DNA from 4 places in the Pseudomonas sp. SG20056 genome. Region 3 is predicted to be linked to each of the others. Evidence: riboswitches for the same ligand, from Rfam matches in the RefSeq annotation. Region 3 holds a riboswitch; each other region holds the start of a gene.

Region 1 (3,696 bases), 2.0 Mb from region 3:
AGCAAATCGAGGTTGGCCTGATAGAGAAAGGCAAAAGCGCTGTCGCGTGCTACGCCAATCCGCACATCCTTGAGCAATTGCGCGGGCCTTGCCTGCTCTGGTGCGGCGAAGCTGACTGGCGGCGGCAGACTGGTATCGGCACTGGCAGCCAAAGCATCGGCGGCGGCGTCCAGACGGGCATCCAGGTCGAGCAGTTCGCCCGCCTGAACCAGGCCGAGATGGCGGCTCGGTAAACCGACCTCGGCGCTGCGTGGTAATGCGCCGTACCAGCGGATCGAGGCCGGCAGCACATCACGCAGGATCTCGCCATGCCGCACACTGCCAACCCGGTTACCGAGCACGCCAGAAAACGGCAGATCCGCCTGGAAGGTCGCCAGGCCATGCGCCATGGCGCCGAAGGTCTGCGCCATGGCCGAACCGTCGATCACCGCTAGCACCGGCACACCAAAGTGCCGGGCCAGATCGGCTGCCGAAGGCGTACCATCGAACAGGCCCATCACCCCTTCAATCAGAATCAGGTCAGCCTCACCCGCCGCCTCCCAGAGCAGACGACGGCTCTCGGCTTCACCGACCATCCACAGGTCGAGCTGATACACCGGCGCACCGCTGGCGCGAGCGAGAATCATCGGGTCAAGAAAGTCCGGGCCGCATTTGAACACCCGCACGCGCTTGCCCTGGCGTGCATGCAAGCGCGCCAAGGCCGCGGTGACCGTGGTTTTACCCTGACCGGAGGCCGGTGCCGCGATCAATAACGCGGGGCATGAGCGGGCGCTGTTCAAAACTCCACACCCTTCTGCGCCTTAACCCCGGCCTTGAACGCATGCTTGACCAGGCTCATCTCGGTCACGGTATCCGCGGCCTCGATCATGCCCGGCAACGCGCCCCGACCAGTTACTACCACATGCTGTAGCAGCGGCCGCGCCTCGATATCGGCGAGCACCGCGTCGAGTTCCAGATATCCGTATTTCAGAGCGATATTCAGCTCGTCGAGCACCACCAGACCGATGGCCGGGTCATTCAGCAGCTGCGCCGCCACCGTCCAGGCTTCGCGCGCCTTGTCGATATCACGCTGGCGATCCTGGGTCTCCCAGGTAAAGCCCTCGCCCATCACGTGGTAGCTGACTTCATCGGGAAAACGGCGAAAGAAGGCTTCTTCGCCAGTGCTGGCTGCACCCTTGATAAATTGCACCACGCCCACCTTGAGGCCGTGGCCCAGGGCGCGGGCGACCATGCCGAAGGCGCTGCTGCTCTTGCCCTTGCCATTGCCGCTGTGCACCAGCAGCAGGCCATACTCATCCTGGGCCTGGGCAATCTTTTCATCGATAAGGGCTTTCTTGCGGGCCATGCGCGCCTTGTGCCGGGCGTCACGTTCAATCGATTCAGTCATCGCACTGCTCCACCGCCACAGGGCGATCTGGCTTGAAAAAGCATGCGGGGATAGGGAAAGCGCGGGCCTGCGCACAGCGCACACCACACGCCAGCCATCGCCCTCCGCGATGCCGTGGACTGCAGCAGGCCGGTCTCCGGGCTTGTGAGCGAGCCGAATGGCTCACGACCGCACCTTCCCATGCATCACGCACAGTGGCTCTTGCGGCGTTTGACTCACTTACCGTTGCGGGGGCAGCGTCGGAATAGCGGGCGTTCACACGCACAGCGCACCGACTTCCCTGTTTCACCCCGCACACGCAATGCGTTGGGGGCACCTGCTACAAGGCGCGAAGGTTAGAGAGTTCATGATTAAGCGTCAAACGAATGCGCCATTTGGCGCAGACTGCTTAAGCCACCAGGATTACTTGGCCTGACACTTCATCTCGGGCGAGCCATAGCCCCACACCACGCTCGCCTCACCCTGGTGCTCCCAGAATGATTCGTTGCGCCCCTGATATTTGCTGCCGCTGGCTGCAGGTTGCTGGTACATCAGCGCCACGCTGTCAGCAAACTCGGCCAGCAGGGTCCCAGGCTCGGTGGGGTAGTAGGTGACGATGACTTCCTTGGCTGGCAGGTCATCGCATTGAAAATGCACCGGACCGGTCCCTTTCAGTAACGCGTAGCGCGCCTGCAATTCGGCAATCCGCAGGCGATAGCTCTCGGCTACACACTGCTCACGGTCAGCGGCCTTCCAGCAGTCATTGCGGCCTTTTATCCAACCTCTCTGCTCAGCCTTGAGTACAGGAGGATGCTGATTTTCGGCCTTGGCCGAAGCCTGCTGATAAACACTCGCCATTTTCTGATCAAGTTCGGCCAGAGCAGGCGTCTGACAAATCAGCTCCTCGATACTGCCAGCCGCTACCTTGGCACAGCTGAACGCTGGCTCAGCCGCCTGCAGGGTCGCTAACGGCAGGCCGAGCAGAGCCAAAATGGCAAAACGCTTAGGGGTGAACATGCTGATTCCTCATTCGCTATCCGTTGGTTTTTACTAGCCATATCCAGACTTACATCCTGCTGGCACCAAGCTGCATGTTTCGTCACTTAAGGCCAGACCAGAACACCTACCACTGCCCCTTGAGTACCCGCCGGGTTGCTTCACGTACCGTCAGCGGGTAGTCAGTATTCATGTACCAGACTGCCGGGTGCTCGGTGACAGAGAGCGCCCGCTGATCCGGCGGCAGGTTGGTACGCAGCAGCAAGATCACATCACTGCTGACCCAGGGGTGACGGTACCAGTAGTGATGCCCGACGATATCAAAGCCGCGCTCGCTGCTATTACCGGACACATCCAGCAGAGTGACATTGTTCAAGTGCCGCCTGCGGGTGAACTGGTGCAGGCTCTGCTCGGCCCGACTGCTGCCAATCCGTGCGCCACCAGGCATCAGGCGCTGCGCGTAATCCAGTGCCTCGTCCTGATCGGACACAGTGATCATCACCTGCTCAGCGACGCGACTGATTGCCGGCAGACGCCCCTCAAATACTTCCTCGGGGACATCCGCAGCGGCAAACACCACTGCGCCAATCCGATAACGCGCCTGCAACTGCGCGGTATTCAAATCCGGATGACGATTCTGGAACGTCTGCAACGCCAGAGATGCCACGCGCCCACCGGCGCTATAGGCGATCAGGTTGATCCGCTCGGCAGCGGTATGCCGCGCCAGCAGTTCGATCAACTGCGCCAACGCCTGGCTAGAATCACGAGCGCGATTCACATCAATGCCGAGCAGATAGCTGGCAATGTTCTGGTGTGACGGCCAGTCGAACGCCAGACCGACAAAGTCGCGCCCGGCAAAATGTACCAGCTCGCCCGTCAGTTCACAGGCATTGGCGAAATCCACCTTGGCACCATGCACATAGATGATGATTTCCTTGTCGCGGGCGTTGTCCAGCGCCAGGTTGATCGCATCGACATAGCTCTGCACCGGCGGCGCCAAAGGCACATCAATCGGCCGCAGCACCGGCAGTACCGCTGTTTGCTGAGCCGCAATCAGACTCAGTGGCAGCTCACGCGCGCGCAGCTCGCTAACCGAAGCCGAATGCAATTGCGACCAATCACTCTGCTGGTCGCCCAAACGCACCTGGGCACGCCCCAGTTGCAAGGTTGGACTGACGCGATTGCCATAGCCCACGCCCTCTGGCGCCCGGGTAGTGGCGTAGAACAGTGCCACATCGGGCACCCGTTCTGCCGGTGACAAATGGGCGAAAGGATCGATAGCAGCCTGGTGATAAATCACCGGCGTGCTCATCAGCATCAGCGGCGTTGGCCCA
Region 2 (3,696 bases), 750 kb from region 3:
AAGCGCAGCGTCGATACCTGGTAATCCAGAGGATGCCGGACTGGCCGAACCATGTTTGGGCAGTTTCCGGCGCTTCGGGTAAACTGCCGCATCTTTTACACCTATAACGATCTGCCTGATGCCGACGACCTTCCACGAGATTCCCCGTGAGCGCCCGCTGACGCCCCTTCTAGACCGCGCCAATACGCCGGACGAGCTACGCCGTCTGGGCGAAGCCGAACTGGAAACCCTGGCCGACGAGCTGCGCCAGTACCTGTTGTATACGGTCGGGCAGACCGGCGGGCATTTCGGCGCGGGCCTCGGCGTGATCGAGCTGACCGTGGCCCTGCATTACGTCTTCGACACCCCGGATGATCGCCTGGTGTGGGACGTCGGCCATCAAGCCTACCCACACAAGATCCTCACCGGGCGCCGCGAGCAGATGGGCAGCCTGCGGCAGAAGGACGGCATCGCCGCCTTCCCGCGCCGCTCGGAAAGTGAGTACGACACCTTTGGCGTCGGCCACTCCAGCACCAGCATCAGCGCCGCCCTGGGCATGGCCATCGCCGCACGCATCCAAGGCAGCAAACGCAAGAGCGTAGCGGTGATCGGCGATGGCGCCCTGACCGCAGGCATGGCTTTCGAGGCGCTGAACCACGCCAGCGACGTCAACGCCAATATGCTGGTGATCCTCAACGACAACGATATGTCGATCTCCAAGAACGTCGGCGGCCTGTCCAACTACCTGGCCAAGATCCTCTCCAGCCGCACCTACGCCAGCATGCGCGAGGGCAGCAAGAAGATCCTCTCGCGCCTGCCGGGCGCCTGGGAAATCGCGCGCAAGACCGAAGAACACGCCAAGGGCATGCTGGTACCCGGCACCCTGTTCGAGGAGCTGGGCTGGAACTATATCGGCCCGATCGACGGCCACGACCTGCCGACCCTGCTGGCCACCCTGCGCAATATGCGCGACCTCGACGGCCCGCAGTTTCTCCATGTAGTGACCAAGAAGGGCAAGGGCTTCGCCCCGGCCGAAGCCGACCCGATTGGCTACCACGCGATCACCAAGCTGGAGCCTATCAACGCACCAGCAGCACAACCCAAGCAGGCCGCCGGCCCGAAATACTCCAGCGTATTTGGCCAATGGCTGTGCGATATGGCCGCGGCAGACCCGCGCCTGGTCGGCATTACTCCAGCAATGAAGGAAGGCTCGGATCTGGTGGCCTTTAGCGAGCGCTATCCCGAGCGCTATTTCGACGTAGCCATCGCCGAACAGCATGCGGTGACCCTGGCGGCCGGCATGGCCTGCGATGGCGCCAAGCCGGTGGTGGCGATCTATTCGACCTTCCTGCAGCGCGCCTACGACCAACTGATTCACGACGTGGCTGTGCAGCACCTCGACGTACTGTTCGCCATCGACCGCGCCGGCCTGGTCGGCGAAGACGGCCCGACCCACGCTGGCAGCTTCGACATTTCCTACCTGCGCTGCATCCCCGGCATGCTGGTGATGACGCCGAGCGATGAAAACGAGCTGCGCCGCATGCTCACCACCGGCCATCTGTTCGATGGCCCGGCAGCGGTACGCTACCCACGCGGCAGCGGCCCGAATGCGGCCATCGAGCCTGGCCTGGAGCCACTGGAAATCGGCAAGGGCATCGTTCGGCGCCAAGGCAGCCAAGCGGCCCTGCTGGTATTCGGCGTACAGCTGAGTGAGGCGCTCAAGGTGGGCGAGGCACTCGACGCCACCGTGGTCGATATGCGCTTCGTCAAACCGCTGGATGAGGCATTGGTACGCCAGCTGGCGGCCAGTCACGAACTGCTGGTGACCATCGAAGAGAACAGCGTGATGGGCGGTGCCGGCAGTGCGGTCAGCGAGTTCCTCGCCCACGCTGGCATCCTCAAACCCGTGCTGCATCTGGGCCTGCCGGACTATTACGTCGAGCACGCCAAACCGGCGCAAATGCTCGCTGAGTGCGGGCTGGATGCCGCCGGTATCGAAGCTTCCGTCCGTGCGCGCCTCGACAGCGTTTCTGCATGAATACCGCTCATCCAGAGCTAAATCAGGCTTGCTTGTAATTCATCCAACCGCGCATTAAGGTGCGCGGCGTTTTACTTCCGCCAAGGTGCGCCCTTCCACAATGAAGCGGCGTTAAACGGGAAGCCGGTGCGTTCTGAGGAACCATCCCGGCGCTGCCCCCGCAACGGTAATCGACCGCAGAACCGTTCTGCACGTCACCTCAACGCCACTGGGTTATCCCGGGAAGGCGAGGCGGCGCACGTCGAGAGCCCGGAGACCGGCCTTGCTGGATGTGACTGGTGTTGCGGAGGGCATCACCGTCAAGCTCAGGCTGCGTTCGCGCGCCCGTTCTTGCCCCTGCCCTCCTCAAAAGTCGTTCGACCTTTTGAGGATTCTCTACGTGAAATTGTCCCGTCTTGCCCTGGCTGTGGCGCTGATGCCGCTGGCTACTCATGCAGATCCACTTGAGTTGCAGCCATTGGTTGTGACCTCCGGGCGTCATGCCGAACCGGTCCAGCAGACTACAGCTGCAACCACAGTATTCACCCGCAAGGACATAGAACGCCTGCAAGTGCGTAGCGTGGCTGAGTTACTTGAGCGCGTACCCGGCGTCAGTGTCAGCCGTACCGGCGGCGCAGGCAGCCAGACCGGCCTGTTTGTGCGCGGCACCTCAACCGCGCAAACCCTGGTTCTGGTAGACGGCCAACGTATTTCTGCCGCGTCCAGCGGCACCAGCAGCCTGGAGTTTCTCAGCCCGGAGCAGATCGAACGCATTGAAGTCGTGCGCGGCGCGCGTTCGGCGCTGTATGGCTCCGATGCCATCGGTGGCGTCGTACAGATTTTCACTCGCCAAGGCAGTGGCGACGGCCTCAAGCCTTATGTGCGCCTTGGCGTCGGTAGCAACCAGACCTTCGAGCGCAGCCTTGGCGTGTCCGGCGGCGACGCGCGGACTCACTTCAACCTGGGGGCTGCACTCGATGAAACCCAGGGGATCGACGCCACGCGCGATAACTTCGGTGCCAATGGCGATGACGATGCCTACCGCAATAAATCGCTGAGCCTGAATCTCTCGCATCGCTTCAATGACGATCTGAAGATCGGCTTCAGCGCCCTCGACCAGCGCGGCCAGAGCGAGTTTGAGGACATCTTCAGCACGTCACTGCCCACTACGGACTTCCAGCTCAGCAGCCTGTCCAGCTACATCGATGCCAATCTCAGCGAAGCCTGGAATAGCCGCCTGGAAATCGGCCACAGCGAGGACAAGCGCGACACTGGCAACGACCAGCCACAGGCTGGTGCGGACTCGCTCTACAGCTTCAACACCTATCGTGACTCGGCTAACTGGGTGAACACTCTGACCCTCAGCGAGCGCCACCAGGTGCTGTTTGGCGCCGACTGGTACGAAGACCGTCTGCGTAGCGACACGGACTTTGTCGAGGACTCGCGCTGGAATCAGGCGGCATTTATTCAGCACAGCTACAACGCCGAATACTTCTTAACCGAGCTAGGTCTGCGTCATGACAAGAACCAGCAGTTCGGCAGTAAAAACACCTGGAACGCCGCACTGACCGTGCCATTCAATGACGACAACGACCTAATCCTGTCCTACAGCGAAGGCTTTCGCGCGCCGACCTTCAACGACCTGTACTACCCCGACTTTTGTTTCGGCGGCTTTTGCTCCGCGAGCGCCAACCCGGACC
Region 3 (3,696 bases):
CTGCTGGGCGCTGCGTCGTCCCGGCTGGCAAGCCGGCGAGGGTGATGACTGGCGTGAAGTGGATAACTGGGCCGGTTTGGTCGAAGCCCTGAAGGATTTCCGCCGTCCGCTGTTTACCCTGGGCCGCGAGCCGCTGGAACACCTGCACGAGATACCCCTGCATCAGCACTGGACCGTACGTTGTCTGACGGCCCAGCAAGGCGTGCCGCGTGCCGAGATTATCGGGGCGCGCGGGCCGTTCGCGCTGGACGAGGAACGCGCGTTATTCGCTCGCCTGGGCACCGATGTGCTGATCAGCAAGAACAGTGGCAGCCAGTCCACCGAGCCGAAATTGCAGGTGGCGCGCGAGTTGGGTTTGCCGGTATTGCTGCTGCGCCGGCCGCTCTTGCCGAGTGTGGACCGCGAGTTTGTTAGCCTCGAAGCGCTGACCGAGGCGCTGCAGTTATAGGGCAAGTTGGCCGCCGAGCGGTTGCCCCCCAAGGCAAAAAATCCCCTGTTAGACTGCCGCCCCGCTTTGGAGGCCGCCATGACCACGTCCGTTTCCCCTTACGCCCGCATTCTGTTTGTCGGCCCTGACCTGGCCGAGGGCGCGTTTGCTGAGCTGTTCCGCCGGCGCTTGGCTGAGCTGCGCGGGGAAGCGGCGTTGGCCGATATCGTCGATACCAGCGCAGGCTATGCGCCGCTCTGGCAGCGGGTTACCGAGGGCGAGCGGCCGTTGCTGGTGATTGATCTGGAGCCGCAGAGCAGCAGCCCGCACCTCGATTGGCTGCGCAGCGAGCTAGGCCAGCAGGCCAATCCCGATCAGCTGTTTGTCGCCAGTGCGATTGGCCAGGCCGAGGGCTTGCCGGTGGAGGCCGCCTGCGCGCTGATCGAGCGCCCCGAGCTGCACCTGCCTTGTGTCGGTGTGGCCGCGGTGCCGGGGCATCACGCCTGGTCGCAGATTCCGCCGCATGCGCAGCGCCTGCTGTTGTGCAACGGCCCGCGCTGCACCCGGCGCGGTGCGCTGGACCTGTGGAAAACCCTGCGTCAGCGCCTCAAGGCCGCCGGCAAACTGGAGTGCGAAGGCGGCGTGCATATCACCCGTACGCAGTGCCAGTTCCCCTGTGATCTGGGCCCGACGGCCAGCCTTTATCCGGCCGGTGAGTGGTTCCGCGTGCGCGATGAAGCCGAGCTGATCCGCCTGGTCGATGAGCGCCTGGTGGCCGGCCGCGCCGTGCCCGAGCTGCGCATTGATCAGAGCTGAGTGTGGGAGGGGCTTTAGCCGCGACTACAGCCGCTCTATCACTTATCAGAAGTCGCCGCTAAAGCGCCTCCCACAGATGTAACCCTCGTCCTTGAGCGGGCGGCCTTGTCGAGTTCACGTCTTGACTTGTGCTGGCGCGGATGGTCATATCCGCGCCGTTTCAGGTGTCTCACGCCGCCGTGCGTGAGGTTAAACGGGAAGTCGGTGCGCCCTTTGGGCTAGTCCGACGCTGCCCCCGCAACGGTAAGCGAGCGACGTCATCACGATGCCACTGTGCAGTTTCTGCATGGGAAGGCGATGGCTTCATGACCCTCGTAAGCCCGGAGACCGGCCTGATTCTTAGAACCTGTCTACCATCTGCTGCGCGTCGGCACTGCTGCGTTAAAAACAGGCTCGGAATGCTCATGTACAAAAGTACACTCCGCTTCCTTGCCTCTTTTTGCCTTGCATTGCTCTAGCTCGCGGAATCGTAAACAGGTTCTTAGGGATGTTGTGCGCTGCCAGTGATGCAGCGGCAACTCCCAACTGTTTGGCAACCCGCGGTGGGCGGGCGTTGACGCCGATCGTGGGTGCCTGTGCGCCCGTGTTTTGCTGTTGCGCGTTTCCATCGGGATTGCCGTGCCTATCCCTTTTGCGATGGAAGCATCATGGCGCGCTATCCCCTGTCTCAACTCTCTGTTTCCCTTGCCCTGTGCCTGGCCGGTACGGCTGTGGCGGGCGAGTCCCCGGTCAATTTGCCGGCCACGACCATTCAGGCCAAGGCTGCTGCGGAGGGCGAAAGCGATCTGCATACGCCCAGCAGCAGTGGTTCGCGCTTGGGCCTGACGGCCCTGCAAACCCCTGCCAGCACCAGCAGCCTGAGCGGCGCGCAGGTGCGCGGGCGCAACAACCTCAGCGTGCAGGACGCGGTCACCCGCACCCCTGGCATCAGCAGCATTGGCAGCCCCGGCAATGGCGGCACCGCACTGTCGGCGCGCGGCTTTACCGGGCACAGCGCGACCATGCAGCTGTACGACGGCACCCGTCAGTATGTCGGGGCCGGCACCGTGACCTTCCCGGTCGACACCTGGTCGGTGGAGCGCGTCGACGTGCTGCGCGGCCCGGCCTCGGTGCTGTACGGCGAAGGCGCGACCGGCGCGGTGATCAACGTGGTGCCGAAAAAGCCCTTTACCGGCGCCATCAGCAACCAGCTGCGCTTCGGTTACGGCAGCGACGATCGCCGCCAGGCCGCGCTGGACAGCGGTGGTTCGCTCAGCGATGCGTTGAGCTACCGGCTCAACCTCAATCAGCAGGCCAGCAATGGCTGGGTCGATGACGGCGAGTCGCAGAGCCAGGCGTTGAGCGCGGCCCTGCGCTGGGATGCCAGCGATGCGCTGAGTTTCACCCTGTCCCATGATCAGGGCGATCAGGACCCGCAGCGCTACCTGGGCACGCCGCTGGTCGCCGGCCAGTACCGCGAGAGCCTGCGCGAGAGCAATTACAACGTCGATAACGCCGAGATTCGCTACAACGACCAGATCACCCGACTGGTCAGCGACTGGCGGATCAACGATGCCCTGAGCGCCAGCAACCAGCTCTACTACATCAAAACCCAGCGCTACTGGCGCAATGCTGAGTCCTACCGCTGGCAGCCGGGTGATCAGGTCAAGCGCAGCGATTTCTACGAGATCAAGCACACCCAGGAGCAGGTCGGCGACCGTCAGACCTTCACCCTGGAGCACGCCCTTTTCGGTCTGGATAGCCGCAGCGTGGTGGGCGTGGACTACAACCGTATTCACTTCGCCCGTCAGCACGACTTTGCCAGCAGCTTTACTGACAGCGTGCCGCTCGCCGGCAGCGGTGGTGGCCAGTACCAGAGCACCGATCCACTGGGGTACGGCCCGCGCGAACGCAATCTGGCGCGGCAATTCTCGCTGTTCGCCGAGAACCGCACCCAGCTGACTGAGCGCCTGTCGCTGGTCAGCGGTGTGCGCCGCGATCAGGTACATATCGACCGCAGTAACCTGGTTGATGACTCGCGTAAGGACCGCAGCCTCAGCGGCGATAACTGGCGCGCCGGCTTGGTCTTCGAGGTCACGCCCGAGCTGTCGCTGTATGGTCAGTATGCCACTAGCACCGAGGGCGTGAGCAACCTGCTGACACTCAACCCGACCCAGCAGCAGTTCGACCTGAGCGAGGCCAAGCAAACCGAAATCGGCCTCAAGCAGGCGTTCTGGAATGGCCAGGGCGAATGGACGCTGGCTGCTTACCATATCGTCAAGGAGAAGCTGCTCAGCCGCGCCACCCCGACCGCGTCGACCGAGCAGATCGGCCAGCAGTCGTCCGACGGCCTGGAAGCCACCCTGGAGCTGGCGCTGGGGCAGGGCTGGCAGGTGTCGGCCAACGCCGCGTGGGTGCGCGCCGAGTACGACGACTTCACGGAAGCCGGTGGTGACCGCAGCGGCAATCGGCCG
Region 4 (3,696 bases), 820 kb from region 3:
ACTCAAGCTACAGGCCGATGTGGCCGAGAAGTGGTTGCCGAAAATTCTGTCTACCCAGTACGACCCGCGCAACCTGCCAATCGAGCAGAAAAGCGGCGCGACCATCGGCATGGCCATGACCGAAAAGCAGGGCGGCACCGATGTGCGCGCCAACACCACGCGCGCCTACCCGGTGGGCCTCGGTGGTCCCGGTCAGGCTTATGAGCTGGTGGGGCACAAGTGGTTCTGCTCGGCGCCGATGTGTGATGCCTTTCTGACCCTGGCGTATACCGCCAAGGGCCTGACCTGCTTTCTGCTACCGCGCCACCGGCCGGACGGCACGCGCAACGAGTTCTATATCCAGCGCCTGAAAAACAAGCTGGGTAACTGGTCGAACGCCTCCAGTGAAGTGGAGTTTCGCGGTGCGCTGGCCTGGATGGTTGGTGAAGAAGGCCGTGGCGTGCCGACCATTATCGAGATGGTCGCGCTGACCCGTTTCGACTGCATGATTGGCTCCAGCGCGCTGATGCGTCAGGCCCTGACCCAGGCCTCACACCACTGCGCTCATCGCCAGGTGGGCGGTCGTGTACTCAGCGAGCAGCCGCTGATGCAGAACGTACTGGCTGATCTGGCCCTGGAAAGCGAAGCGGCCCTGGCGCTGACCATGCGCATGGGCAAGGCGCTGGATAACCCGCACGATGAGCAGGAAGACAAGTTCGCCCGCCTGGTCACCGCCGTGGGCAAGTATTGGATCTGCAAACGCGCGCCGGCCATGATCAACGAGGCCGCCGAGTGCATGGGTGGCGCGGGGTATGTCGAGGACACCATCCTGCCAAGGCTGTACCGCGAAGCACCGGTCAACTCGACCTGGGAAGGTTCGGGTAACGTGCAGTGCCTGGACGTGTTGCGCGCACTGTCCAAGGAGCCGGGCGTGCTTGATGCGCTGTTTGCCGAGCTGGGCGACGGTCATGGTGAAGCGCGGTTGAAAGCCCATATCACGCAATTGCAGGCGGATTTCCGTGACACCGCCGATATTCAGTATCGCGCCCGTCAGCTCACCGAAGACGTGGCCCTGGCGCTGCAGGCCAAGCTGTTGCTGGAAGCCGGTAATGCGGCCGTGTCGGACGCCTTTATCGCCAGCCGTCTGGGCGGGCAGGGCGGGCGGGTCTACGGCACCTTGCCGCGTGGGGTGAATGTCGAGGCGCTGGTTGCGCGCAGTACGCCGCACCTGATCTGAGGCCTGAACATGCACAGCAGTCTGTTTGAGCGCTTAAAGGTCTGGCTGACCGGCGATATTGCAGCGGATTACGGTATCTCCCTGCTGCAGGCCGTCGCCGGGGTGGCGAGCTTCAGCAGTCAGCCGCCGGCCGTGCACTTCAATCCACTCGGCGGTGTGCATGGCGGCTACACCGCCACGCTGTTCGATGCGGCGTTGGGGTTGGCGGTGTATTCGCAGGCTAGTGCTGAGGAGGTCTACGTGACCGCCAGCCTGCAGGTGAATTACCTGCGCCCGATTGGTCTTGCCGCCTTGCCGCTGCATACCGAGGCCTGCGTGCAGCAGCGCGAAGGGCGACAGGTCGCGGTGCAGGCCACGCTGCATGATGCCCAGGGGCAACTGTGCGCCAATGCCAGTGCGGTATTCACTTGCTTGCGTCATACGGCGTCAGGCGCTACTGAGTCCGTTGGGCTAGCTGCGCGGTAAACGCCGGGCCTCTGTCATTTCTCGTGGCCGCCGGGTAAGGTGGCCGCCGATGGTTCCAGCTCGTGTGGTGCGACTGGATGAAAAGGGAACAGGGTGAAGCGCTCGTCGCCAATGCCCTGGCTGCCCCCGCAACTGTAAACGGCGAGCGACGCCCAGATGCCACTGACCGTAAGGTTGGGAAGGCGGGTGGCGCATCAAGCCGTGAGCCAGGAGACCTGCCATCGAAGCCGGGCGCTTATGCCCATCCCCTCAATCCGGATCATCGCGCGGTGGGCGCGGTACAGGAATCGCTATGCACATCGAACCAGAAGTCGTTACTGGCGCCAAAATTTTCCTCAGTTATGCAACAGCCGCAGGTGCCTTTGGCCTCTGCGCCAAACTTGCCCTCGATAACGTACGCAGCAACGGTGGCGCTGCCGCCCTGGCTTTGCGTAGCTTGCTGACCACTGCCTTGGTGTTCTGCTTCTTCGAGGTCTTTCCGCATCATGCGGTCGGGGTTTCCGAGGTACACCTGATCCTCGGCTCGACCCTGTTGCTGCTGTTTGGCGCTGGCGCAACGGCGATTGGTTTGGCCGCAGGCCTGCTGTTGCAGGGGCTGCTGTTTGCCCAGTTTGACCTGCCGCAGTACGGCATGAACGTCACCACGCTGCTGGTGCCGCTGTGGGCGATCAGTGTGCTGGCCAAGCGCATCATTGCACCGGGTACTGCTTATGTTGATCTCTCCTACAAGCAGGCGCTGGCGCTGTCGACGGCCTATCAGGGCGGCATTGTCGCTTGGGTCGGTTTCTGGGCGTTCTACGGCAACGGTTTCTCCGCTGAGAACCTGATGGCCGTGGGCAGTTTCGGCCTGGCCTATATGAGCGTGATCCTCATCGAACCGCTGGTTGATCTCGGTGTGCTGGCCGCTGCCAAGGCGCTGTCCGCGTATAGCCGTGGGCCGCTGTTCAACACGCGTCTGCATCAGCCGGCCTGATTGATTACTGGCGACGCTGCCAGATCAGCTTGCCGGTATTGCTCTCAGTGACCAGGTACTGGTCACTAAAGCGATAGTAGGCGGCAGGCTGATAGTCACTGCGGCCCTGCATCTGCACTTCCAACAGGCCGTTGTTACTCTGCCAGCGGCCGCTGTATTGCAGCTCGCCAGGGCTGTCGTAGTTCCAGTCGGCGCCACCTGCCACGCTACGTGTCCATTGTGAAACGCTGCCGTCGCCCTGCAGTTGCAGGATCATCTGGGTGGTCATGGAGGCGAAATTGGCGCCGCCGCTGTTGATGATCTTTTCGTGCACCCAGGTGCCGATCAGCGCCGGGTCGCGTGTGGCGTTGTTGCTTGGGCTGTTAGCTTGAGCGGTTGCGGCTGCACTGAGGTTCTGCCGGTGAAACAGCGCCTTGCGTTCCAGGGTGGCCCCGGTAGTCGGGTTACGTGCGGCAATATGAGCGTTGAGCATGCCATTGGCGTAGGTGGCATTCATATTGGCAATCAGCTGCCCAGATTGCGCTTCGCTGATCTGCGCGCGGAGCAACTGGCCGTCAAAGTTGCCGCTGATTTGCAGGCGTAACCTGCCACCCTCCACATATTCTCCCGTGACCTGCTGGCCCTGGCTGCGCAGGTGCATTTCGGCTGGCTGGCCATCCAGCGTGGTCAGGTAATGGCCATCCAGGCTATCGGCTAGCAGAAAACTGGGTAATAAACAGAGCACAAGGGTGAGCAGCGCGCGCGGCATGAGTGTTCCTTAGGCAATTGGCTGACAGAAGATTAGCAACGGATGCTTGACCTGGGGGCCGCCCCGCACTTGCAGACTGGTGACGCAGCTTAATAGAGGAGCGTTGCCATGACCCGTGAACAAGCCTTCTGGCAGGAATACCAACTGTCCCGCGCCCAGCGCGGTATTGATCCGGCAGCCGAGCTGCGCCATCTGGAGCGGGCGCATATTCTCGGTCAGCGTTATTTCAGCGAACACCTGCGCAGCCACCTGTGGATGCTTGCCTGGGCTTGGCGCCAGCGTGATTGGGCCGAG

What was found. A riboswitch is a leader RNA that binds a small molecule or an ion and turns the genes downstream of it on or off. The one in region 3 is predicted to bind cobalamin.
Region 1: linked by a shared signal. The riboswitch ahead of cobO (cob(I)yrinic acid a,c-diamide adenosyltransferase) and the one ahead of RHP75_RS20935 (TonB-dependent receptor) in region 3 are both predicted to bind cobalamin.
Region 2: linked by a shared signal. The riboswitch ahead of RHP75_RS03450 (TonB-dependent receptor domain-containing protein) and the one ahead of RHP75_RS20935 (TonB-dependent receptor) in region 3 are both predicted to bind cobalamin.
Region 4: linked by a shared signal. The riboswitch ahead of RHP75_RS17250 (energy-coupling factor ABC transporter permease) and the one ahead of RHP75_RS20935 (TonB-dependent receptor) in region 3 are both predicted to bind cobalamin.

What each region holds. Positions count from the first base shown of each region.
Region 1 is NZ_CP134499.1:1,907,531-1,911,226, reverse strand. It holds gene RHP75_RS09270 (cobyrinate a,c-diamide synthase) at 1-779, opposite strand, end outside; gene cobO (cob(I)yrinic acid a,c-diamide adenosyltransferase) at 776-1,387, opposite strand; cobalamin riboswitch at 1,497-1,722, opposite strand; gene RHP75_RS09260 (MliC family protein) at 1,790-2,383, opposite strand; gene RHP75_RS09255 (alpha/beta hydrolase) at 2,490-3,696, opposite strand, start outside.
Region 2 is NZ_CP134499.1:704,863-708,558, reverse strand. It holds gene RHP75_RS03460 (carboxyl transferase domain-containing protein) at 1-24, shown strand, start outside; gene dxs (1-deoxy-D-xylulose-5-phosphate synthase) at 119-2,017, shown strand; cobalamin riboswitch at 2,084-2,297, shown strand; gene RHP75_RS03450 (TonB-dependent receptor domain-containing protein) at 2,397-3,696, shown strand, end outside.
Region 3 is NZ_CP134499.1:4,441,107-4,444,802, reverse strand. It holds gene RHP75_RS20945 (cobalt-precorrin-6A reductase) at 1-448, shown strand, start outside; gene RHP75_RS20940 ((2Fe-2S) ferredoxin domain-containing protein) at 527-1,243, shown strand; cobalamin riboswitch at 1,389-1,594, shown strand; gene RHP75_RS20935 (TonB-dependent receptor) at 1,891-3,696, shown strand, end outside.
Region 4 is NZ_CP134499.1:3,618,819-3,622,514, reverse strand. It holds gene RHP75_RS17260 (acyl-CoA dehydrogenase family protein) at 1-1,216, shown strand, start outside; gene RHP75_RS17255 (PaaI family thioesterase) at 1,226-1,681, shown strand; cobalamin riboswitch at 1,715-1,919, shown strand; gene RHP75_RS17250 (energy-coupling factor ABC transporter permease) at 1,974-2,654, shown strand; gene RHP75_RS17245 (hypothetical protein) at 2,659-3,402, opposite strand; gene RHP75_RS17240 (DUF3703 domain-containing protein) at 3,511-3,696, shown strand, end outside.